Regions from separate parts of the Streptomyces sp. NPDC000878 genome, predicted to be linked through region 1. Evidence: riboswitches for the same ligand, from Rfam matches in the RefSeq annotation. Region 1 holds a riboswitch; the other holds the start of a gene.
What was found. Region 1 has a riboswitch for cobalamin ahead of ACWDR4_RS10655 (ribonucleoside-diphosphate reductase subunit alpha). Riboswitches for the same ligand answer to the same signal wherever they lie in the genome.
Positions count from the first base shown of each region.

Region 2: another riboswitch for cobalamin. It lies ahead of metE (5-methyltetrahydropteroyltriglutamate--homocysteine S-methyltransferase); the one in region 1 lies ahead of ACWDR4_RS10655 (ribonucleoside-diphosphate reductase subunit alpha).

Region 1 covers NZ_JBSFMT010000008.1:184,082-189,718, reverse strand. Annotated here, with positions in the region: gene ACWDR4_RS10670 (GlxA family transcriptional regulator) at 1-234, opposite strand, end outside; gene ACWDR4_RS10665 (hypothetical protein) at 328-528, shown strand; gene ACWDR4_RS10660 (ribonucleotide-diphosphate reductase subunit beta) at 548-1,564, opposite strand; gene ACWDR4_RS10655 (ribonucleoside-diphosphate reductase subunit alpha) at 1,564-3,948, opposite strand; cobalamin riboswitch at 4,075-4,214, opposite strand; gene ACWDR4_RS10650 (GNAT family N-acetyltransferase) at 4,292-4,795, opposite strand; gene mctP (monocarboxylate uptake permease MctP) at 4,985-5,637, opposite strand, start outside.
Region 2 covers NZ_JBSFMT010000003.1:80,563-86,199, forward strand. Annotated here, with positions in the region: gene ACWDR4_RS03970 (HD domain-containing protein) at 1-785, shown strand, start outside; gene ACWDR4_RS03975 (hypothetical protein) at 765-1,448, opposite strand; gene metE (5-methyltetrahydropteroyltriglutamate--homocysteine S-methyltransferase) at 1,581-3,899, opposite strand; cobalamin riboswitch at 4,053-4,276, opposite strand; gene ACWDR4_RS03985 (APC family permease) at 4,329-5,637, opposite strand, start outside.

The DNA of each region.
Region 1 (5,637 bases):
CTGCCCGGCCGGTACGGCGATCAGGTCGGCGTTCTCCAGCCGTTCCAGCCCGTGTTCCAGCTGCACGGAGAAGCCCGCGTGGGTGCTCAGCGTCGGGCCCTCGGCCGAGGCGACCGCGAAGTCGTACACCGGCAGGCCCTCGTCGCTGCGGTCGAGGCCGAAGACCTCGCAGACGACGCCGAGTTCGAAGGGATGCACTCCGTCGAGCAGGACGACGGCCACGTTTTTCAGCATGCTGCCAGTGTGCCTCGGCATTGGCAGGAAATCGAGGGTGTGCGGCAGTCCTGCCACTGACGGTCAGGAGTGTTCGGGTCCAGACTGATGTCCATGAACACAGCAGCGGACAGCATCGTCGGAATACTCGTCGTCGTCGCGATCTTCGTGGCCCTCGCCCTCCCGTCCCTGATCGGCCTCGCGCACGACCGGCGCATCGACCGTCAGCTCCGGGAGGCCCAGCAGGACCGGCAGGCTCGGCAGGCCTCGGCCCGCCCGGTCATCACCGCCCAGGACGTGACCCGGGCGGCGTGACCTCAGCCGGCTATCGGTGTCAGAACTCGTCGTCGAACGACACCGAGCCCTCCACCGCCACCTGGTACGCCGACGGGCGGCGCTCGAAGAAGTTGGTCAGCTCCTGGACCCCTTGCAGCTCCATGAAGGAGAAGGGGTTCTCGGAGCCGTACACCGGGGCGAAGCCCAGCCGGGCCAGGCGCTGGTCGGCGACACACTCCAGGTACTGGCGCATGGACTCGGTGTTCATGCCCGGCAGGCCCTCACCGCACAGGTCGCGGCCGAACTGCAGCTCCGCCTCGACCGCCTCCCGGATCATGTCGGTGACCTGCTGCTGGAGCTGGTCGTCGAACAGCTCCGGCTCCTCCTTGCGGACGGTGTCGACCACCTCGAACGCGAAGGACATGTGCATGGTCTCGTCGCGGAACACCCAGTTGGTGCCGGTGGCCAGGCCGTGCAGCAGACCCCGGCTGCGGAACCAGTAGACGTACGCGAAGGCGCCGTAGAAGAACAAGCCTTCGATGCACGCGGCGAAGCAGATCAGGTTGAGGAGGAAGCGGCGGCGGTCGGCCTGGGTCTGCAGGCTCTCCAGCTTCTCGACCTCGTTGATCCACTTGAAGCAGAACTCGGCCTTCTCGCGGATGGACGGGATGTTCTCCACCGCGTCGAAGGCGGCGGCCCTGTCCTCCGGGTCGGGGAGATAGGTGTCGAGCAGCGTCAGATAGAACTGGACGTGCACGGCCTCCTCGAAGAGCTGGCGGCTCAGGTAGAGCCGCGCCTCCGGGGAGTTGATGTGCTTGTAGAGCGTCAGCACGAGGTTGTTCGCGACGATCGAGTCGCCCGTCGCGAAGAACGCGACCAGCCGGCCGATCATGTGCTGCTCGCCCTCGGAGAGCTTCGCCAGGTCGGTGACGTCCGAGTGGAGGTCGACCTCCTCGACGGTCCAGGTGTTCTTGATGGCGTCCCGGTAGCGCTCGTAGAAGTCCGGGTAGCGCATGGGACGGAGAGTCAGCTCGAAGCCCGGGTCGAGCAGGTTCTTCTCAGCGTTGGTGGGCATTACTGGCAGGCCTCGCAGGACTCGGGGTTCTCAAGGGAGCAGGCGACGGCGTCTTCGTCAGCTGTGGCCTGCACGGGGATCGGGGCCTGCGCCTGGGCGGCGCGGGCGATGCGCGTCGCGGGGCGCGAGCGCAGGTAGTACGTCGTCTTCAGGCCCGACTTCCAGGCGTACGCGTACATCGAGGAGAGCTTGCCGATGGTCGGCGTCTCCAGGAACAGGTTCAGGGACTGGGCCTGGTCCAGGAACGGGGTCCGGGCGGCGGCCATGTCGATGAGCCCGCGCTGCGGGATCTCCCACGCCGTGCGGTACAGGGCGCGTACGTCGGCCGGGATCCAGGCGAACTCCTGCACCGAGCCGTTGGACTCGCGCAGCGCCTCACGGGTGCGGGCGTCCCAGACTCCGAGGTCCTTCAGCTCCTGCACCAGGTAGGAGTTGACCTGGAGGAACTCGCCGGACAGCGTCTCGCGCTTGAACAGGTTGGACACCTGCGGCTCGATGCACTCGTACACACCGGCGATCGAGGCGATGGTTGCGGTGGGCGCGATCGCCAGGAGCAGGGAGTTGCGCATCCCGGTCGCGGCGATACGTTCCCGCAGTGCCGCCCAGCGCTCGGGCCAGTTCAGCTCGACGTCGTAGTGGTCGGGGTGGAGCACACCACGGGCCGTACGGGTCTTCTCCCAGGCCGGCAGCGGGCCGTTGCGCTCGGCGAGGGCGGCGGAGGCCTCGTACGCGGCGAGCATGACGCGCTCGGCGACCCGCGTGGAGAGGGCCTTGGCCTCGGGCGAGTCGAAGGGGACGCGCAGCTTGAAGAAGACGTCCTGGAGGCCCATCGCGCCGAGCCCGACGGGACGCCACCGCGCGTTCGACCGGCCGGCCTGCTCGGTCGGGTAGAAGTTGATGTCGACGACCCGGTCGAGGAAGGTGACGGCGGTGCGGACCGTCTCGTCCAGCCGCTCCCAGTCGATGTCCCCGTCGACCACGAACGCGCCGAGGTTGACCGAGCCCAGGTTGCAGACCGCCGTCTCCCCGTCGTCCGTGACCTCCAGGATCTCGGTGCACAGGTTCGAGGAGTGGACGACGTTGCCCGGCTCGGCCGTCTGGTTGGCGGTGCGGTTGGCCGCGTCCTTGAAGGTCATCCAGCCGTTGCCGGTCTGCGCGAGGGTACGCATCATGCGGCCGTACAGATCACGGGCCGGGATGGTCTTGCGGGCGAGCCCGGAGGCCTCGGCCTTGCGGTAGGCGGCGTCGAACTCGTCGCCCCACAGGTCGACCAGTTCGGGCACGTCGGCGGGGGAGAAGAGCGACCAGAGCGCGTCCGTGTTCACCCGGCGCATGAACTCGTCGGGGATCCAGTGCGCGAGGTTCAGGTTGTGCGTACGGCGGGCGTCCTCACCCGTGTTGTCGCGCAGCTCCAGGAACTCCTCGATGTCGGAGTGCCAGGTCTCCAGGTAGACCGCGGCGGCACCCTTGCGCCGGCCGCCCTGGTTCACGGCGGCGACGGAGGCGTCCAGCGTCTTCAGGAACGGCACGATGCCGTTGGAGTGCCCGTTGGTGCCCCGGATGAGGGACCCGCGCGAGCGAATCCGGCTGTACGACAGCCCGATGCCACCGGCGTGCTTCGAGAGGCGGGCGACCTGGTGGTAGCGGTCGTAGATGGAGTCCAGCTCGTCGACCGGGGAGTCGAGGAGGTAGCAGGACGACATCTGGGGGTGCCGGGTACCGGAGTTGAAGAGGGTGGGGGAGGAGGGGAGGTAGTCGAGGCGGCTCATCAGCCGGTAGAGCGCGGCGACTTCCTCGAACGCACGGACGCCCGTCTTTGAATCAAGCGCAGTGTCCTCCGCCAGTCCGCTCGCGACGCGCAGCATGAAGTGCTGGGGCGTCTCGATGACCCGGCGCGTGATCGGGTGGCGCAGGAGGTACCGGCTGTGGAGCGTACGCAGCCCGAAGTACCCGAACCGATCGTCCCCGTCGACGTCGATCAGGGTGTTCAGCCGGTCCGTGTGCAGCCGTACGAACTCGGCGGTGCGGTCGGCGATCAGGCCCTCCCGGTGCCCGACCGCGACCGACTCCGAGAAGGTCGTGACGCCCTGCGAGGCGGCCTCGGCGGCGATGCTGACGGTCAGCAGCCGGGCGGCGAGGCGGGAGTAGGCGGGGTCCTCGGAGATGAGGCCGGCCGCCGCCTCGGTGGCCAGCTCGCGCAGTTCCGACTCGTCGGCCCGCGAGGACCGGCCGCGCAACGCGGCGGCGGCGACCCGGCCGGGGTCGGCGTCGGGGAGGTCGGCGGTCAGCTCGGTCAGGGTCCGCAGCAGCGCGGTTCCGGGACCGTCCGTCTCGACTCGGGCCACTGGGGTCGCTGAAGCCGGTTCGGCTGGCGCGATGGTCACGTGGGGGCTCTCCCTCGCTCGGCACGGGGCCTGGCGGAGGGCAGCGGGGCACACGGACGCCTTACGGGTACGCGCGCGTCCACCGGCCCACTCCACGAGGCCCGGACGTCAGGCGCCCGGACCGGTCGGCCGGGCACACCGTCGGCAGGTCCTCGGACTGGACACGCGCACAGCCGCAAGAGGGCACGAATGCACGCGTGTACACCGTTGCGGGACAGTTCCGGATTCGCACCGGATTCCCCTGCGGCGACAGCGAGCATGAGCATACATCTTGTGCCGGGCCCTGGAAGCACCCCCACATGTTGTGTCGTGTCGGCTTCGGAGGGTTGAGGGACCGGTGCTGTCAGAGCGTCAGCTCGTAGGCGAGCAGGCTCAGGTCGAGGTCGGGAATCGGCTTCCAGTCGCGCTCCGGGGCGCGTACGAAGCCCAGGCGCCCGTAGATCCGGTGCGCGGCGCGCATGGTGCTCTGGGTCGACAGGACGACGCGCACGCACCCCTCGACGGCCCGTGCGCGCTCGACGCAGGCCCGCACGAGCGCCTCCCCGGCACCCCGGCCGCGTGCTTCCCCCGCGACCGCCAGCATCCGTATCTCGGCCTCGCCCTCGCGCGCGATGTCGGACATGGGTCCGCCGGCCGGCACGAAGGTCACGCCGCCGAGCAGCCGCCCGTCGGCGACCGCCACCAGCACCTCGGCAGCGGCGGCACGCTTCCCGACGTCCCGCAGCTCGACGAGATACCCGTCACTCTCCCCGAAGTCGAGCAGCCCGTCCCCGAGATAGGCCTGCGCGGTGATCTCCCCGAGCACCTCGTACTCCTCGGGAAGGGCCTCCCTGATCAAGATGTCCATGAGTGGAGTGTGCCGGAGGGGTACGACAACGGGCCGCCGGATTCTGACCGGCGGCCCGCCGTCGCGCCCCGTCGCATGGGCGGTTCCGGTGAAGTCGCGTGCGCTGTCGCGCCCCTTAAGGGGCGCGGGGAACTGCGCGACAAGCCCCCACCGGCCCGCGGCAAACGAACTACGCACCCGGCGGAGCCGTCAGTGCACGGCCCCCGCAGTAGCCGGCGGCAACTCCACCACCACCCCCGGATCACCCGCATCCGCCGTGTAGTCCGACGCCTTCGTCTCGTCCAAGCCCTCCGGCGCCTTCAGCGCCTTCAACACGAACGTCAGCACCACCGTCACGACCACGTTCAGCACGAACGCCGTCAGCCCGATGTACCCGATCTCCCCGATCCCCGGAATCTCCTTCGAACTACCCCCGAAGTGCTTCTGCGTCGGAGAAGCGACCCCGTACGCCGCCAGCGTGCCGTACAGCATGCCGACCGCCCAGCCGGCCAGCAGGGCCCAGCGGTGCATCCAGCGGGTGAACAGGCCGCCGACCAGGGCCGGGAACGTCTGCAGGATCCAGATGCCGCCCAGCAGCTGGAAGTTGATCGCGACCGTCTTGTCCATGGTCAGGACGAAGACCAGCGCGCCCACCTTCACCACCAGCGAGACCAGCTTGGAGACCTTCGTCTCCTGCTCCGGTGTCGCGTCGGGCTTGAGGAAGTCCTTGTAGATGTTCCGGGTGAACAGGTTCGCCGCCGCGATGGACATGATGGCCGCCGGGACGAGCGCCCCGATGCCGATCGCCGCGAAGGCCACGCCCGCGAACCAGGCCGGGAACATGTTCTCGAACAGCTGCGGGA
Region 2 (5,637 bases), on a different contig from region 1:
CACCGTCCCTCGACGGCATTCTCGCCGCTGTCCGCGCACACCACCCCGGGTCCGACACCGCCCCGGTGGAACGCGCCTGTGCCGAGGCCGCCTTCTGGCACGAAGGGCAGCGGCGCCGCAGTGGGGACGCCTACGTCACCCACTGCCTCGCGGTCGCCGCCATCGTCGCCGATCTCCGTCTGCCCCCGCACGTGGTGTGCGCGGCGCTGCTGCACGATGTGCTGGAGGACACGGCCTGTCCTCCGCGACGGATCGTCGACCGATTCGGCCGAGAAGTCGCCGACGTGATCGCAGCGGTCGGAACCGCAGAGGTCTCCCAGTACTGGCAGGGCGGCAGGGCCATCATGCCCGTGTCCGATGTCGTCCGTCCGTCACGGGAGATGGCCGTGCTGGTCGTCCGGCTCGCCGACCGGCTGCACAACCTGCGCACCATCACGTTCCTGGCCAGGGCCAAGCAGCTGCTCAAGGCCCATGAAACCCTCGATGTCTTCGTGCCGGTGGCCTCCGCGGCCGGACTGGAGTCGGTAGGCCGTGAACTGCGGGACCTCGCCTCAGCGGTCCTGCGACCAGTGCCCTCTTCCTACGCCGTGACGGGCCGCCTGCTGACCGTGTGCACGCTGCTGCTGCCCTCGGTGCAACGCGCACGCTGGCAGGAGGAATGGAGCGCCGACCTGGCCGAGCACACCACCGGCCGGGCCCGGACCCGCTTCACGCTCCGCGTCCTGCTCGGCGCGCCCCGACTCTCGATGACGCTGCGCCGCCCATCACGTCGGGAACGGCGATGACGGCACGACGTGGGTCCGGTGTACGTCGGGACGCAGGACGGGGTGTTCCGCGCGCAGAGCTTCGCTGATCTTCTGTTCGTCCGCCTGGTCGTAGCTGTCGAGCAGCTCCGGCAGCACTATGTCGTCCAGTTCGGCGGTGGTGAAGTCGACCCGGCAAGTGGTCCGGTACGGGTCACCGACGACGAGGGCTTCCGGCTGCCGGGCGAAGTCCAGGCAGAAGTACAGGGTGCTGATCACGGTCTGCGCACGGACCAGGCCCTTGACCGTCAGACATCCGCCGTCGTCGCCGTGGTGCCCCTGCACGCCTCCGGTGGCGGTGAGGTCGCCGCGGACCACCACGTCGGGGCATCCCGACAGCAGCACGTTGCGGACCCGCGCATTCCCCGTGACCAGCAGGAAGTTGCCCCCGGCGGAGTCCCACCACTCAAGGTCTCCGTCGACGGTCAGATCGCCGTCCACGATCACGTTGCACGGCGACCAGTCGCCGTCGCCCTCGCGCTCCAGGTTCCCCGCGACGTGCAGACCGCCCTCGTACAGGCGGATCTCCTGTTCGTCGGCGAACTCCTGGTACGGGTACTGGAGGTCGGAGGCGGCGTCGAAGCGAGCCTCGGCCTCGTCGACGCCGATGAGACGGTAACCCGCAGGTGAGGTGGCACTGTTCATGGCACGGGACGTCACAACGGGCCACTGACACTCACCCGGTCGGATCCGTCACCCGAGCCAGGGCCCACGGAGCCGTCCGCCGTCCGGGGGAGGACCGCAGGTGCTTCCTCCCCCGGACGGAGGGGCCTGGCGTCAGGACGGGGAGATCTCCTCACGGACCGTGCGGGCGGCGGCGACCAGGTGTTCCAGGGAGGCGCGGGTCTCGGGCCAGCCGCGGGTCTTCAGGCCACAGTCGGGGTTGACCCAGAGGCGCTCGGCGGGAATCGCCTCGAGGCCGGTACGGAGCAGTTCGGCGGCCTCCTCGGTGCTCGGGACGCGCGGGGAGTGGATGTCGTAGACGCCGGGACCGGCCTCGCGCGGATAGCCGTGGGCGGCGAGTTCGCGGGCCACCTGCATGTGGGAGCGGGCGGCTTCCAGGCTGATGACGTCGGCGTCGAGGTCGTCGATCGCCTGGACGATGTCGCCGAACTCGGCGTAGCACATGTGCGTGTGGATCTGGGTGTCCGGACGGACGCCGCCGGTGCTGAGCCGGAACGCCTCGGTGGCCCAGGCGAGGTAGGTGGGATGGTCGGAGGCCCGGAGCGGCAGTGTCTCGCGCAGGGCGGGCTCGTCCACCTGGATGACCGAAGTCCCGGCCGCCTCAAGGTCGTTGACCTCGTCGCGCAGGGCGAGGGCGACCTGGCGGGCGGTGTCGCCGAGCGGCTGGTCGTCCCGGACGAAGGACCAGGCCAGCATGGTCACCGGTCCGGTCAGCATGCCCTTGACCGGGCGCGAGGTGAGGGACTGGGCGTACGTCGTCCAGCGCACCGTCATCGGCTCGGGACGGGAGATGTCGCCGGCCAGGATCGGCGGGCGGACGTAACGGGTGCCGTAGGACTGCACCCAGCCGTGCTGCGTGGCGAGGTACCCCGTCAGCTGCTCGGCGAAGTACTGGACCATGTCGTTGCGTTCGGGCTCGCCGTGGACGAGGACGTCGAGGCCCGTCTTCTCCTGGAAGGTGATCACCTCGCCGATCTCCGTCCTGATTCGATCCTCGTACGCCGCCTTGTCGATGCGGCCCGTCCTCAAGTCGGCGCGGGCGGTGCGCAGTTCGGCGGTCTGCGGGAACGAGCCGATGGTGGTGGTCGGCAGCAACGGCAGGCGCAGGTGCGCGCGTTGGGCGGTGGCGCGTTCGCCGTAGGGCTGGGAGCGGCGGGCGTCGGCGTCCGTGACGGCGGCCGTGCGGGCTCGTACCGCGGGGTCGCGGGTGATGGGCGATGCGGCGCGTGCGGCCAGGTCGGCGCGGTTGGCGGCCAGTTGGGCGGTGATGGCGACGGTGCCCTGGGCGAGCCCCCTGGCGAGGGTGACGATCTCGGTCGTCTTCTGGCGGGCGAAGGCCAACCAGCGCAGGATCTGCGGCTCGATGTCGCGTTCGGCGGCGGTGTCGAGGGGGACATGGAGCAGGGAGCAGGAGGCCGACACGTCGACCCGGTCGGCCAGACCGAGGAGGGTGCCGAGGGTGGACAGCGACTTCTCCAGGTCGTTGACCCAGATGTTGCGGCCGTTGACGACCCCGGCGACCAGGCGCTTGCCGGGCAGGCCGCCCACGGCCGCGAGCGCGTCCAGGTTGGCGGCGGCGGAGTCGGTGAAGTCGAGTGCCAGTCCTTCCACAGGCGCCTTCGCGAGGACCGGCAGAGCGTCGCCGAGCCGGTCGAAGTACGAGGCGACCAGCAGTTTCGGCCGGTCGGTGAGGGCGCCGAGGTCGCGGTAGGCGCGGGCGGCGGCGTTCAGTTCGGCCGGGGTGCGGTCCTGGACGAGGGCGGGCTCGTCGAGCTGCGCCCACTCGGCGCCAGCCGCCCGCAGGTCGGCGAGGACCTCGGCGTACACGGGCAGCAGTCGGTCCAGGAGCGTCAGCGGGTCGAAGTCGGCGGCGACACCGGGCGCGGGCTTGGCCAGCAGCAGATAGGTGACGGGGCCCACGAGGACGGGGCGGGCGGCGAGGCCCAGTGCCAGGGCTTCGCCCAGTTCGGCGACCTGCTTGGCCGAGTCGGCCGTGAAGACCGTGCCCGGGCCCAACTCGGGGACCAGATAGTGGTAGTTGGTGTCGAACCACTTGGTCATCTCCAGCGGCGCCACGTCCTGCGTACCCCGCGCCATCGCGAAGTAGCCGTCCAGCGCGTCGGCGTCGACGGCGGCGCGGTGGCGTTCCGGGATCGCGCCGACCATGACGGAGGTGTCCAGGACGTGGTCGTAGTACGAGAAGTCACCGGTCGGGACCTCGTCGATGCCGGCGTCGGCGAGCCGGCGCCCGTTGGCGGCGCGCAGGTCGGTGGCGGTGGTGCGGAGGGCGTCGGCGCCGGTGCGGCCCTTCCAGTAGCCCTCGATGGCCTTCTTCAGTTCCCGGTTCGGGCCCTGACGGGGGTAGCCGTACACGGTGGACCGTGCTGCCGCGGCTGCGGACTTCGCTGTCACGGAAATCTCCTTCGCGAGATATCTCCCTGGGATCCCGGGACGGGACGAGGAGCGCGAAGGGAACGACACACCGGGCGGACGCACGACGGCCGTCCCACCGGATATGTACGCCGACCCGCCCACGAGGTCACCGGGATGTCCACGCACGAGTGCTTCGTACGCGGGCAACGGGCAGGTCTTCGGACTCGCGAGCACGCCCTCCGTTTCGGAGGACACCTACTGGCCGTCGCTTCCCAGACCCTGTTCACCGGATCCAGTGCGTATGACGGCGGTCGTTCTCGCTCACCGCTGCGGGGCAGTCCCGGATTCCCACCGGGTTCCCTCTTACGACGCATCCCGCCTGGCGGACGGGGCGAACCAGCTGCACGGGCCAGCCTACGGGGCAGTCCCCGAGCGGGGGAAGCCGGGGCGCGCCGCCACCCCCGATCCTCAGCCGGTGTGCACGCGAGGGCGGCGGGCCCGGTCGGGTTCCGCCTCGCGCAGGACCTCTCGGGTGACGGGGGCGACCTCGCCCTGGCCGAAGAGGAAGAAGCGGAGGAAGTTGGCGAAGGGGTTGCCCTCGGTCCACTCGAAGTACATGTGCGGGGTGCAGCCGGTCGAGTCGCGGACATGCAGGAGCAGCGCGGCCAGGGCGTTGGGGATGGAGGCGGACTCCAGGGTCAGGACGCGGTAGCGGTGGTGGAGCACCTCGCCGCGTACGGTCAGACCCGCCTCGAACTCGGAGGGGTCGGTGACCGTGACCTCGACGAAGACGAAGTCCTCCTGATCGGGCATGTCGTTGTCCTGCCGGATCTGCTCGATCTTGTCGCGGTACTCGGCGTTGTCGCGCTGGTCGGGCTCGTTCGCGATGAAGCGGATCTTGCGGCTGGCCATGTCCCGGATGAATCGTTCCGCCATGTCGTCCAGCGACACGCTCGTCACGCGCAGCTCGAAGGCGCGGGCCAGCCGGGAGAGCAGCGAGACCAGGATGATGCCCGCGATGAAGCAGGCGCCGATCTTCACACCGTCCGGGCGTTCGATGACGTTGACGACGGTGACGTAGAGGAACACCGCCGAGATGACGGCGAAGCCGATCGTCCAGTTGCGCTGGCCGGCCTTGCGGGCGGCGATGGTCACGGCGATCGCCGCCGAGCTGATGAGCACCAGCACGCCGGTGGCGTACGCGCCGCCCTGCGCGTCCACGTCCGCGTCGAAGATCCAGGTCACCAGGAAACCGATGAGCGTGAAGACGATCACCATGGGGCGCACGGCGCGGGCCCAGTGCGGGGCCATGCCGTAGCGGGGGAGATAGCGCGGCATCAGGTTGAGCAGGCCGGCCATCGCGGAGGCGCCCGCGAACCACAGGATCGCGATCGTCGACACGTCGTAGACCGTGCCGAAGGCGCTGCCCAGGTACTCGTGCGCGAGGAAGGCGAGCGCACGGCCGTTGGCCTGGCCGCCCGACTCGAACTCCTTCTCCGGGATCAGCAGGGTGGTGATGAAGCTGGTGGCGATCAGGAAGACGCTCATGATGACCGCGGCGGTGGTCAGCAGCTTCTTGGTGTCCCGGATACGGCCCTTGGGGCTCTCCTCGGTGTCGCTGTCGTCGCCCCTGACGTGCGGCATCACCGCGACACCGGTCTCGAAGCCGGAGAGGCCGAGCGCGAGCTTCGGGAAGACGATCAGCGCCACGCCGACCATGACGAAGACGTTGCCGTGTTCGGCGGTCAGGGCGGTGGACCAGTCGGTGATCACATGG